Regions from separate parts of the Peribacillus sp. FSL K6-5616 genome, predicted to be linked through region 1. Evidence: a T-box and tRNA genes for the amino acid it is inferred to sense, from the RefSeq annotation. Region 1 holds a T-box; the other holds one or more tRNA genes.
What was found. The T-box of region 1 lies ahead of thrS (threonine--tRNA ligase). A T-box ahead of a tRNA ligase gene usually reads a tRNA of that ligase, here a tRNA-Thr.
Positions count from the first base shown of each region.

Region 2: it has a tRNA-Thr gene. The T-box ahead of thrS (threonine--tRNA ligase) is inferred to sense a tRNA for this amino acid. The anticodon was not compared.

Region 1 covers NZ_JBBOYT010000001.1:3,786,072-3,792,560, reverse strand. The annotation lists gene MHB45_RS18240 (amino acid permease) at 1-533, shown strand, start outside; gene MHB45_RS18235 (IS1182 family transposase) at 850-2,208, shown strand; gene MHB45_RS18230 (DUF7010 family protein) at 2,525-3,175, shown strand; gene MHB45_RS18225 (hypothetical protein) at 3,217-3,492, opposite strand; T-box leader at 3,603-3,823, shown strand; T-box leader at 3,854-4,075, shown strand; T-box leader at 4,107-4,327, shown strand; gene thrS (threonine--tRNA ligase) at 4,387-6,294, shown strand; gene MHB45_RS18215 (hypothetical protein) at 6,254-6,489, opposite strand, start outside.
Region 2 covers NZ_JBBOYT010000001.1:4,453,925-4,460,413, forward strand. The annotation lists gene MHB45_RS21565 (1,4-dihydroxy-2-naphthoate polyprenyltransferase) at 1-838, shown strand, start outside; gene MHB45_RS21570 (TraR/DksA C4-type zinc finger protein) at 985-1,734, shown strand; tRNA gene MHB45_RS21575 (tRNA-Glu) at 1,776-1,847, opposite strand; tRNA gene MHB45_RS21580 (tRNA-Ser) at 1,851-1,941, opposite strand; tRNA gene MHB45_RS21585 (tRNA-Asn) at 1,943-2,017, opposite strand; tRNA gene MHB45_RS21590 (tRNA-Ile) at 2,030-2,106, opposite strand; tRNA gene MHB45_RS21595 (tRNA-Gly) at 2,112-2,185, opposite strand; tRNA gene MHB45_RS21600 (tRNA-His) at 2,190-2,265, opposite strand; tRNA gene MHB45_RS21605 (tRNA-Phe) at 2,283-2,358, opposite strand; tRNA gene MHB45_RS21610 (tRNA-Asp) at 2,382-2,457, opposite strand; tRNA gene MHB45_RS21615 (tRNA-Met) at 2,464-2,537, opposite strand; tRNA gene MHB45_RS21620 (tRNA-Ser) at 2,641-2,733, opposite strand; tRNA gene MHB45_RS21625 (tRNA-Ile) at 2,754-2,830, opposite strand; tRNA gene MHB45_RS21630 (tRNA-Met) at 2,841-2,917, opposite strand; tRNA gene MHB45_RS21635 (tRNA-Ala) at 2,946-3,021, opposite strand; tRNA gene MHB45_RS21640 (tRNA-Pro) at 3,039-3,115, opposite strand; tRNA gene MHB45_RS21645 (tRNA-Arg) at 3,127-3,203, opposite strand; tRNA gene MHB45_RS21650 (tRNA-Leu) at 3,214-3,302, opposite strand; tRNA gene MHB45_RS21655 (tRNA-Gly) at 3,315-3,389, opposite strand; tRNA gene MHB45_RS21660 (tRNA-Leu) at 3,398-3,479, opposite strand; tRNA gene MHB45_RS21665 (tRNA-Lys) at 3,487-3,562, opposite strand; tRNA gene MHB45_RS21670 (tRNA-Thr) at 3,585-3,660, opposite strand; tRNA gene MHB45_RS21675 (tRNA-Val) at 3,671-3,746, opposite strand; rRNA gene rrf (5S ribosomal RNA) at 3,758-3,873, opposite strand; rRNA gene MHB45_RS21685 (23S ribosomal RNA) at 3,993-6,489, opposite strand, start outside.

The DNA.
Region 1 (6,489 bases):
GGAACTCGGGGCTATATGCATCAACGCGGATGTTATGGTCGATGGCAAAAGATCATCAAGCTCCCAAATTCCTGGCCAAAGTCAACCGCAGGGGGATCCCGATGAATGCCTTGATCATGACATCCTTAATTGGAGGATTCGCCTTCTTGACCTCCATTTTCGGGGACCATGTATTTACATGGCTATTGAACGCATCCGGGCTGACTGGCTTCATCGCCTGGATTGGAATCGCCATAAGCCATTATCGCTTTAGACGTGCCTATGTTGCACAGGGTGGTGACCTAAACGAACTGAAATATAAAGCAAAATGGTTTCCATTCGGTCCGATTCTTTCATTCACCCTGTGCATGCTCGTCATAGCAGGACAGAACTATGGCGCATTCCTAAGCGGCAGCATCGACTGGTATGGCGTCGCCGTCTCCTATATCGGATTACCGATATTCCTGGTAGTCTGGTTAGGATACAAGATTTATCACAAGACCAAATTAATAGCATTGAAAGATTGTCAATTCGATAAATCAGATGTGGCTTGATACCAATGGAAAAAACCTGAGCTCCCCTTTGGGGACTCAGGTCAGACTGTAGACAAACTCGATGAAAATCGAGTTTGTCTATTTTTTATGGCTTGTACAATTTGGACGTTGATTTCCACTCCAGGCACTCGCTTTCCGCGGGCGGTCGGGGAGCCTCCTCGGCTTTCGCCTGCGGGGTCTCCCCTAGACGCGCTTTTCCCGCAGGAGTCTCGTACCTTCCGTTCCAATCAACTTTGTCTTACCTTTTAGATAGAACACTTTTGCCTGGAGTCATGTTTGTTTTAAAATAGAAGTATTAAAACTTGAGGTGATGAGGATGCTTTCTAAACATGATTCTATTCAGCGAGATCAACTTGAAATGATTACTTTAGATCAATTGGTGCCACCGAACCATTTGGTTCGTAAAATGGAGGCTGCCATTGACTTCACTTTCATTTATGACTTGGTGAAAGATATGTATTCAGAGGTAGGACGCCCAAGTATTGATCCAGTTATTTTAGTTAAACTGACTTTCATTCAATATACCTTCGGTATTCGTTCCATGCGTAAAACGATTGAAGAAGTTGAAACCAATATGGCTTACCGTTGGTTCTTAGGCTATGGTTTCCATGATAAAGTACCTCATTTCTCTACGTTCGGGAAAAATTATGAGCGACGCTTCAAAGATACAGATCTGTTTGAACAGATTTTCTATCGCATTTTAATGACAGCTGCTAATAAAAAGTTAATAAGTGCTGAACACGTTTTCGTGGATTCCACACATGTGAAAGCCAGTGCGAATAAACGGAAATTTGAAAAGAAAATCGTTCGTAAAGAAACACGAGCGTATCAAGGACGTCTTCAAGAAGAAATCAATCAAGATCGTGAAAACCATGGAAAAAAGCCTTTTCCACCAGATAAATTTGATAAAGAAGAGACCAAAGAGATTAAAGAAAGTACAACGGATTCTGAGAGTGGCTACTATGTGAAAGATGAACGAACAAAACAGTTTGCCTATTCATTCCACGCGGCCGCAGACCGCAACGGTTTTGTATTGGGAACGATTGTAACACCTGGAAATACACATGACAGTCAGATCTTAGAGCCACTAGTTGAACAAGTGATTGAGAAAGTTGGAAAACCGGAAGCCGTTGCCGCAGATGCAGCTTATAAAACACCAGCGATTACAAGCTACCTATTTAACAAAGAAATCATACCGGCTTTACCTTATACACGTCCTCGCACCAAAGAAGGATTTTTCCGCAAACAGGACTATGTATACGATGAACATTTTGATTGTTACCTTTGCCCTTCGGGCGAAACTTTAAAGTACTCAACAACAAATAAAGAGGGCTATCGCGAGTACAAATCGCCAAAACAAATTTGTACAACATGCTCATTTTTATCTCGGTGTACAGAAAGCAAAGACTGTCAAAAAGTGGTGACACGGCATATCTGGCAAACACATGTGGAAGAAGCAGATCATCTGCGTCATCATCAAGATGTAAAACCTATATATGCAAAACGTAAAGAAACGATTGAGCGTGTATTCGCAGATGCAAAAGAAAAGCATGGTATGCGTTGGACTACTTTAAGGGGACTTAAAAAATTGTCGATGCAGGCGATGCTTACTTTCGCTGCCATTAATTTAAAGAAGATGGCCAATTGGACATGGCAAGGTCCAAAAATGGCCTAACATAGTGGGCTCGTAGAGCCCCAATCTCTAAACTTTAGGCGAAAATTCAAAGGGAATTTCAAAAGGGGTTCAGAATTTTTTAATTCCGAACCCCTTTTGTCTACAAACTGACCTGAGCTCCCCTTTGGGGACTCAGGTTTTTTTTATGAAGATTTGTATCGAAATCGAAATATATCTGCGAAAATAGGAATATATCTGCGAAAATAGAAATATATCTTCGAAAACCGGAATATATCTGCGGAAATCGAATTATATCTGCGAAACGGCATTTATTTCATCTTAAATCATTTTTTAAAGCTGAATAATTGGGGAAGTGGTGCAATATTATGCTATGTACGATTATACTGTGGATGAAAGGAAACTGATGATGAAAGAGGCGTTTCGCGGTTCTGGAATTGGAGTCATTTTCATGGCGGTCTTCGGAACACTGTGGGCGGGTACCGGTGTAATGGGATTGCAGGGGTGGGGGTTTCCCTACGTGGAACTCGCAGCCATATTCGTGGGAATCATCATGGTTATCGTTGGCATTTCATTAATACATGCATCACAAAAAATGTCCAATCAAGTTTCAGATGATGGGGCAAGACGTCTTAAGCGTATCGGATTTTTGTTTAATATGGTCTTCATTGCCGAAGGTTTACTGATTGGGATTGCCATTGCCATCTGTAACTTGATCAATCAGACCGATCTTATACCGGGAGTCATCGCCATTATTGTAGGGATTCATTTTTTACCATTGGCGTCACTTTTCCAAATCAAGGTTTATTATGCAACAGGTGTGCTTCTCTGTTTATTGGCGCTTATTACATGGCTGATAGTGCCAGATACCGTCATGGTTGGGGAGCATCAAATCCTTGCACCGTTATCATTGCTCGGCTTTGGATGCGCGCTAATACTCTGGACCACTGGACTTACGCTATGGCTTGGAATAAAGAATTCAAGCCGAAGGATAACCGATGAAGAATGAATCAATGAAAAAACCCGTCATGGTGAACGGGTTTTTTTCATTTAATTTTTCATCCAGGTCAAGAGCCTGACAATTTGAAATGGTTCATTCCAAACGAGAATGAAACTAAAAAGAAAGAATGCAGCCACAGCCAAAAATTTCGACATTCCTCTTTCATTTTTATACATGGCCCCTAAGCTGCATAACAAACCAATTAGCAACGCACCGAATCCTGAAATCATAAGCAGCTCGGACGCTTTTGAAAAAGCTAGGGAACAGGAAAATGATAGGATACCAATCACTGCAAATACGATTGACCAATTGCTTAAACGTTTCATAGAGACTCCTTTTTTACTAATTATACCAATTTGGTGTTGGTGATGAAATGAAAAAAATTGAGGTTGTCACTTATGGGAATATATTGTAATATATATAACAATATAAAATTTTAGAAGCATTGATAAGGACATGAATCATTTTTACGGTCTGCAGAGAGGGAAGGGCAGCTGCGAACTTCCTGGCTTAGGAAACTGATTTACCGCCTTTGAGCCATATCGGTGAACAAGAGTAACTGATATCGTCTAAGCTGCGTTACAGCTCCAGAGCCATGAGTGTTTTTTGCTTATGGGAAATTGGGTGGAATCACGGGTAAACGCACTCGTCCCTTACATAGGGATGGGTGCGTTTTTTATTATTATAATTATTGCCATGATAAGGACATGAATCATTTTTACGGTCTGCAGAGAGGGAAGGGTAGCTGCGAACTTCCTGGCTTAGGAAACTGATTTACCGCCTTTGAGCTATATCGGTGAACAAAAGTAACCGATATCGTCTAAGCTGCGTTACAAGCACCAGAGCCATGAGTGCTTTTTGCTTATGGGAAATTGGGTGGAACCACGGGTAAACGCACTCGTCCCTTGCATAGGGATGTGTGCGTTTTTTTCTATATAAAAATATGGCGATGATAAGGACATGAATCATTTTTACGGTCTGCAGAGAGGGAGGCAGCTGCGAACTTCCTGGCTTAGGAAACTGATTTACCGCCTTTGAGCTATATCGGTGAACAAAAAGTAACTGATATCGTCTAAGCTGCGTTACAAGCTCCAGAGCCATGAGTGTTTTTTGCTTATGGGAAATTGGGTGGAACCACGGGTAAACGCACTCGTCCCTTGCATAGGGATGTGTGCGTTTTTTTATTATTAAAAAGGGGTGTTTATGTGATGGGTGAAAAAATGATTAAAGTACAATTCCCGGATGGGCAGCAAAAGGAGTATCCGCAAGGGATCACAGTGGAAAGTGTGGCAAGCTCAATCAGCTCAAGTTTAAGGAAAAAGGCAGTAGTTGGAAAACTGGATAAGCAACTGGTTGATCTAAGTCACAAGCTTAATAAGGATGGCGAACTGTCGATCTTGACTCTCGATTCGGATGAAGGATTACAAGTATTACGGCATACAGTGGCGCATGTTTTGGCACAGGCTGTAAAAAGATTATACAAAAATGTGGAATTAGGGATGGGACCAGTCGTGGAAGACGGTTTTTACTATGACTTTAAGTTAGACCATCCTTTGAGCTCAGAAGATCTGCAAGCCATTGAAAAAGAGATGGAACATATCATAAGTGAAAATCTGGAGATTAAAAGGATCGAAGTGTCATATGAAGAAGCTGTGAAGTTATTCGAGGGCAGAGGGGAGTCATTCAAGTTGGATATAGCCAAGAACATCCCCAATGGTGAAAAATTAACGCTCTATCAACAGGGGGAATTCATCGATCTTTGCAGAGGGCCGCACCTTCCATCCACATCATTTGTAAAATCATTCAGATTGACTCGTGTATCTGGTGCCTATTGGCGGGGAGACAATCAAAATGAAGTTCTCCAAAGGGTGTATGGCGTGGCTTTTCGAAAGAACAAGGATTTACAGGATCATTTTAAATTCCTGGAAGAAGCGGCCAAACGCGATCACCGTAAATTAGGGAAGCAGTTGGAGTTATTCATGTTTTCGGAGGAAGCCCCTGGAATGCCATTTTATTTACCGAAAGGACAAATCGTTAGAAATGAATTGGAGAATTTCTCGCGGGAGATTCAGACTGAAGCTGATTACGACGAAGTTCGGACTCCTTTCATGATGAACCAGCGGTTATGGGAACAATCGGGCCACTGGGATCATTATCACGAGAATATGTACTTCACTGAGGTGGATCAAACAAAATTCGCGATGAAGCCAATGAACTGTCCGGGTCATATGCTTATATTCAAAAACAGTCTTTATTCTTACAGGGATTTACCCATCCGGATGGCCGAATTCGGTCAAGTCCACCGGCATGAATATAGCGGTGCATTGAACGGGATGCTGCGTGTCCGTACATTTTGTCAGGATGATGCCCACATCTATGTACGGCAGGATCAAATCGAAAGTGAAATTAAACAAGTGTTTCATCTGATCGATAAGGTGTATCGCACTTTTGGATTCGAGTATTCCGTGGAGCTCTCGACTCGTCCGGAGGATTCAATGGGCGATGAATCCCTTTGGGAAGCTTCTGAAACAGCCCTGAAAAATGTTCTGGAAAGCATCGGGATACAATATCAAGTAAATGAAGGGGACGGGGCATTTTATGGACCGAAAATTGATTTTCATATTAAAGATGCATTAAAACGAAGCCACCAATGTGCAACAATCCAACTTGATTTTCAAATGCCCGACAAATTTGATCTGACTTACATCGATGAAAATAATGAAAAAGTCCGTCCGGTCGTCATTCATCGTGCCATCTTTGGATCGATCGATCGATTTTTTGGAATCCTCATAGAACATTTTGGCGGTGCTTTCCCAGTATGGCTCGCCCCGGTGCAAGTACAGATCATCCCTGTCTCACAAGTTCATCTGGATTATTGTTTACAGGTTCAAAAAGCACTGAAGAATCAAGGCATAAGAGTGAAAATCGATGATCGGAATGAAAAGCTGGGGTATAAAGTCAGGGAAGCACAGATGGGGAAAATCCCATATATGCTGGTCCTCGGAGATAAAGAAGAAAAAGAAAATGAAGTAAATGTCCGGAAATACGGGGAACAAGAAGTTGAAAATGTCGCGATAGAAACATTCATCAAGAAAATGGTCCAGCAAATAAAAGAACGCAGCATCTAACAAGAAAGCAGCTTAAATTGGAACTCACTAGTAAAAGGCCGGAATTCACGAGTAAAAGCGAGAAAATCACGAGTAAAGAGCAATTCACGAGTAAAAGCGAGAAAATCACGAGTAAAAGGCCGGAATTCACGAGTAAAAGCGAGAAATTCACGAGTAAAAGCGAGAAACTCACGAGTAAAAGGCCGGAACTCACGA
Region 2 (6,489 bases), 670 kb from region 1:
AGCTTTTGTCCCAGTCTTACTTGGAACTATGATTGCACTTTTGGAAGATGGAGTGAATTGGTTACTATTCGCTGCCATGATGATTGCAAGTATCCTGATTCAAGCTGCAACCAATTTATTCAATGAATACTATGATTTCAAGAGAGGCCTGGATACGGAGGAATCCGTAGGCATCGGCGGCGGGATCGTCCGTCATGGGATGACCCCCAGACTAATCATGAACTTGGCCCTTGGCATGTATGCCATCGCCTTGATCATTGGAATCTATATCTGTGCCGCATCGTCTTGGTGGCTAGCTGCAGTAGGCCTCGTTTGCATGCTTGTCGGCTATCTTTATACAGGCGGTCCCCTGCCCATTTCATATACACCGTTCGGGGAACTTTTTTCTGGATTGTTCATGGGCTTTTTGATAATCCTGATCGCCTTTTTCATTCAAACCGGTGATGTTTCTTCAACAGCCATCTTAATTGCCATTCCAAGTGGGATACTGGTAGGGCTGATCAACCTATCCAATAACCTCCGTGATCATGATGGGGATAAGGCACATGGCCGCAAAACGATGCCAGTCGTGATGGGCAGGAAAAACGCCCTGACATTCATGGCAATCATGTTCGCTTTCTCTTATCTATGGCTTGTTGGACTCGTTCTTACCGGAAGCGTTACGGCTTGGATTCTCCTTGCCTTCCTTAGCATACCGAAGGCCATGGCCGCAATAAAAGGCTTCGTGGGTAAAACACAGCCGATCACGATGGTGCCGGCAATGAAAGCCACTGCCCAAACGAACACCTTCTTTGGCTTACTCATGGCCATTGGATTATTCATCAGCTATCTTATATAATCTCCGGGGACTGAGCCCATCCGCTCAGTCCTTTTTTCTATCTTCCGTTCCATATTGTTTTCCTATACTCCGATTCGGGTAATAGATAATACAACCACCTTACCAATATAAAAAGAGATTTGGACTTTAGAAGGAGTGAATTGGATATGGCAACGAAACAACAAACGCAAAAATTCAAAAAAGAACTGCTTCAGGAAAAAAATGAGCTATGTAATAGAATTCAAAATGATGAACAATCCGTTCTGGATAAAAGCCAGACGGAATCCGTAGGTGAATTATCATCCTATGATAATCATCCTGCAGACCTAGGGACCGAATTATTCGAGATGGAACGGAATCAAGCACTCGATGAGCATGCACAATCCGAAATCGAGAAAATAGATGAAGCTTTGAAAGCCATGGAAGAAGGGGCGTATGGCCATTGTAAAACCTGCAATAAGGAAATCCCCATCGAGAGGCTTGAAGCGATCCCAAGCACCCTCTACTGTGTCGAGCATGCCCCAGAACGAACGCTTTCACAAGACAGGCCAGTGGAAGAGGATATACTGATTCCATCCAAGGGTGATCATTTTGAAAATCGTCATGGAGTCGAAATGGCGGCTAAAGAAGATAGCTTTGGTGAAGTGGCCAAATTCGGTACATCAGAAACGCCATCTGATTATACCGGGGATCATGACAATTACAATGATCTTTATAAAAACGAGGATGAAACGGATGGATTTCCTGAAGACTATGAAGGATATGCCGCAAATGATATCGAAGGAAAAACGAGAGTGGATATACCGAACAAAAAGCAAAAGGAATATGAAGATACCTTGAAAGAAGAAAATATAGAATCCCAACTTGGAGACATTCCCTATAAACAAAAAGATGGTTATATCAAGGAAAACAAATGAAAAAAAGAAGCATACATGAATGTATGCTTCCCTTTTTGTTATGACCCGTACGGGATTCGAACCCGTGTTACCGCCGTGAAAGGGCGGTGTCTTAACCGCTTGACCAACGGGCCAACTGGCGGAGAAGGAGGGATTTGAACCCTCGCGCCGCTCGCGCGACCTACACCCTTAGCAGGGGCGCCTCTTCAGCCTCTTGAGTACTTCCCCATGGCTCCGCAGGTAGGACTCGAACCTACGACCGTTCGGTTAACAGCCGAATGCTCTACCACTGAGCTACTGCGGAACAATATGAATATGGTGGGCCTAAATGGACTCGAACCATCGACCTCACGCTTATCAGGCGTGCGCTCTAACCAGCTGAGCTATAGGCCCATATTTGGAGCGGGTGAAGGGAATCGAACCCTCATCATCAGCTTGGAAGGCTGAGGTTTTACCACTAAACTACACCCGCGAAATGGGGCGACTGATGGGAATCGAACCCACGAATGCCTGAACCACAATCAGGTGCGTTAACCACTTCGCCACAATCGCCGTAATTTTGTAAGATATGGTGGCTCAGGACGGAATCGAACCGCCGACACAAGGATTTTCAGTCCTTTGCTCTACCGACTGAGCTACTGAGCCACATATGTATTCAATTTAAATAATGGCGGTCCCGACGGGAATCGAACCCGCGATCTCCTGCGTGACAGGCAGGCATGTTAACCGCTACACCACGGGACCTAATAATTGCGGGGACAGGATTTGAACCTGCGACCTTCGGGTTATGAGCCCGACGAGCTACCGGACTGCTCCACCCCGCGACGGTAATAATGAAACGATTAGCATCAAGCTTTCGTGAATATTGTTTCGTCCGCATCCTTTATGTAAGGTTGTTTTAAAACAACTTGCTGCTTTTAGAAAAAATGGAGGAGGTAGAGGGATTCGAACCCCCGCGGGATTTGACTCCCCTGTCGGTTTTCAAGACCGATCCCTTCAGCCGAACTTGGGTATACCTCCACGGCTTAAAAAAATGAATATGGTGGACCTTGTAGGACTCGAACCTACGACCGGACGGTTATGAGCCGTCTGCTCTAACCAGCTGAGCTAAAGGTCCTTATATTTATTGGTAGCGGCGGAGGGGATCGAACCCCCGACCTCACGGGTATGAACCGTACGCTCTAGCCAGCTGAGCTACACCGCCAATATAATATAAGTTTCTGATTGAAAAATGGTGGAGCCTAGCGGGATCGAACCGCTGACCTCCTGCGTGCAAGGCAGGCGCTCTCCCAGCTGAGCTAAGGCCCCATTCATTAAAAATCACGTGGTCGGGAAGACAGGATTCGAACCTGCGACCCCTTGGTCCCAAACCAAGTGCTCTACCAAGCTGAGCTACTTCCCGCAATAAAAACATGGTGCGCCCGGCGGGAGTCGAACCTACAACCTTCTGATTCGTAGTCAGATGCTCTATCCAATTGAGCTACGGGCGCATATTTATGATGGTGCCGAGGACCGGAATCGAACCGGTACGGTAGTCACCTACCGCAGGATTTTAAGTCCTGTGCGTCTGCCAGTTCCGCCACCCCGGCACATACGAAAAGTGGAGCGGAAGACGGGATTCGAACCCGCGACCCCAACCTTGGCAAGGTTGTATTCTACCACTGAACTACTTCCGCATGAAAGATGCGGGTGAAGGGACTTGAACCCCCACGCCTTGCGGCGCCAGATCCTAAGTCTGGTGCGTCTGCCAATTCCGCCACACCCGCATATAAATGGTGAGCCATGAAGGATTCGAACCTTCGACCCTCTGATTAAAAGTCAGATGCTCTACCAACTGAGCTAATGGCTCGTGCTTGTACTATCTTAAAAAATGGTGCCGGCAAGAGGACTTGAACCCCCAACCTACTGATTACAAGTCAGTTGCTCTACCAGTTGAGCTACACCGGCAGGTGTAAAATGGTGGAGGATGACGGGATCGAACCGCCGACCCTCTGCTTGTAAGGCAGATGCTCTCCCAGCTGAGCTAATCCTCCATATGAAACCTGCTTGGCGACGTCCTACTCTCACAGGGGGAAACCCCCAACTACCATCGGCGCTGAAGAGCTTAACTGCCGTGTTCGGAATGGGAACGGGTGTGACCTCTTCGCTATCGTCACCAAACAATGTTAACATTTTTTCAAGACATATATTATTATAACGTCTTTTTGAGAAAATGCAAGAAGAAATTTTCATTCCTTCAAAACTAGATAATAAGAAGGTATTTCATTTTTTAAAAAGCGTTGGTTAAGTCCTCGATCTATTAGTATCAGTCAGCTCCACATGTCACCATGCTTCCACCTCTGACCTATCAACCTGATCATCTTTCAGGGATCTTACTAGCTTGCGCCATGGGAAATCTCATCTTGAGGGGGGCTTCATGCTTAGATGCTTTCAGCACTTATCCCGTCCGCACGTAGCTACCCAGCTATGCCTTTGGCAAGACAACTGGTACACCAGCGGTGCGTCCATCCCGGTCCTCTCGTACTAAGGACAGCTCCTCTCAAATTTCCTGCGCCCGCGACGGATAGGGACCGAACTGTCTCACGACGTTCTGAACCCAGCTCGCGTACCGCTTTAATGGGCGAACAGCCCAACCCTTGGGACCGACTACAGCCCCAGGATGCGATGAGCCGACATCGAGGTGCCAAACCTCCCCGTCGATGTGGACTCTTGGGGGAGATAAGCCTGTTATCCCCGGGGTAGCTTTTATCCGTTGAGCGATGGCCCTTCCATGCGGAACCACCGGATCACTAAGCCCGACTTTCGTCCCTGCTCGACTTGTAGGTCTCGCAGTCAAGCTCCCTTGTGCCTTTACACTCTACGAATGATTTCCAACCATTCTGAGGGAACCTTTGGGCGCCTCCGTTACTCTTTAGGAGGCGACCGCCCCAGTCAAACTGCCCACCTGACACTGTCTCCCACCCCGATAAGGGGCGCGGGTTAGAATTTCAATACAGCCAGGGTAGTATCCCACCAACGCCTCCACCGAAGCTGGCGCTCCGGCTTCTCAGGCTCCTACCTATCCTGTACAAGCTGTACCAAAATTCAATATCAGGCTGCAGTAAAGCTCCACGGGGTCTTTCCGTCCTGTCGCGGGTAACCTGCATCTTCACAGGTACTATAATTTCACCGAGTCTCTCGTTGAGACAGTGCCCAGATCGTTACACCTTTCGTGCGGGTCGGAACTTACCCGACAAGGAATTTCGCTACCTTAGGACCGTTATAGTTACGGCCGCCGTTTACTGGGGCTTCGGTTCAAAGCTTCGCTTGCGCTAACCTCTCCCCTTAACCTTCCAGCACCGGGCAGGTGTCAGCCCCTATACTTCGCCTTGCGGCTTCGCAGAGACCTGTGTTTTTGCTAAACAGTCGCCTGGGCCTATTCACTGCGGCTTTTCTGGGCTATTCACCCTAAAAAGCACCCCTTCTCCCGAAGTTACGGGGTCATTTTGCCGAGTTCCTTAACGAGAGTTCTCTCGCACACCTTAGGATTCTCTCCTCGCCTACCTGTGTCGGTTTGCGGTACGGGCACCTTACATCTCACTAGAGGCTTTTCTTGGCAGCGTGGAATCAGGAACTTCGGTACTATATTTCCCTCGCCATCACAGCTCCGCCTTAATGGAAACGGGATTTGCCTCGTTTCCGGCCTAACTGCTTGGACGCGCATATCCAACAGCGCGCTTACCCTATCCTTCTGCGTCCCCCCATCGTTCAAACGATGTATAGGTGGTACAGGAATATCAACCTGTTGTCCATCGCCTACGCCTTTCGGCCTCGGCTTAGGTCCCGACTAACCCTGAGCGGACGAGCCTTCCTCAGGAAACCTTAGGCATTCGGTGGAAGGGATTCTCACCCTTCTTTCGCTACTCATACCGGCATTCTCACTTCTAAGCGCTCCACCAGTCCTTCCGGTCTGACTTCAACGCCCTTAGAACGCTCTCCTACCATCGACACCATACGGTGTCAATCCACAGCTTCGGTGATACGTTTAGCCCCGGTACATTTTCGGCGCGGAGTCACTCGACCAGTGAGCTATTACGCACTCTTTAAATGGTGGCTGCTTCTAAGCCAACATCCTGGTTGTCTAAGCAACTCCACATCCTTTTCCACTTAACGTATACTTTGGGACCTTAGCTGGTGGTCTGGGCTGTTTCCCTTTCGACTACGGATCTTATCACTCGCAGTCTGACTCCCAAGAATAAGTATTTGGCATTCGGAGTTTGACTGAATTCGGTAACCCGTTGGGGGCCCCTAGTCCAATCAGTGCTCTACCTCCAATACTCTCATCTTGAGGCTAGCCCTAAAGCTATTTCGGAGAGAACCAGCTATCTCCAGGTTCGATTGGAATTTCTCCGCTACCCACACCTCATCCCCGCACTTTTCAACGTGCGTGGGTTCGGGCCTCCATTCAGTGTTACCTGAACTTCACCCTGGACATGGGTAGATCACCTGGTTTCGGGTCTACGACCTCATACTCATTCGCCCTATTCAGACTCGCTTTCGCTGCGGCTCCGTCTCATCAACTTAACCTCGCATGAAATCGTAACTCGCCGGTTCATTCTACAAAAGGCACGCCATTACCCATTAACGGGCTTTGACTACTTGTAGGCACACGGTTTCAGGATCTATTTCACTCCCCTTCCGGGGTGCTTTTCACCTTTCCCTCACGGTACTGGTTCACTATCGGTCACTAGGGAGTATTTAGCCTTGGGAGATGGTCCTCCCTGCTTCCGACGGGAT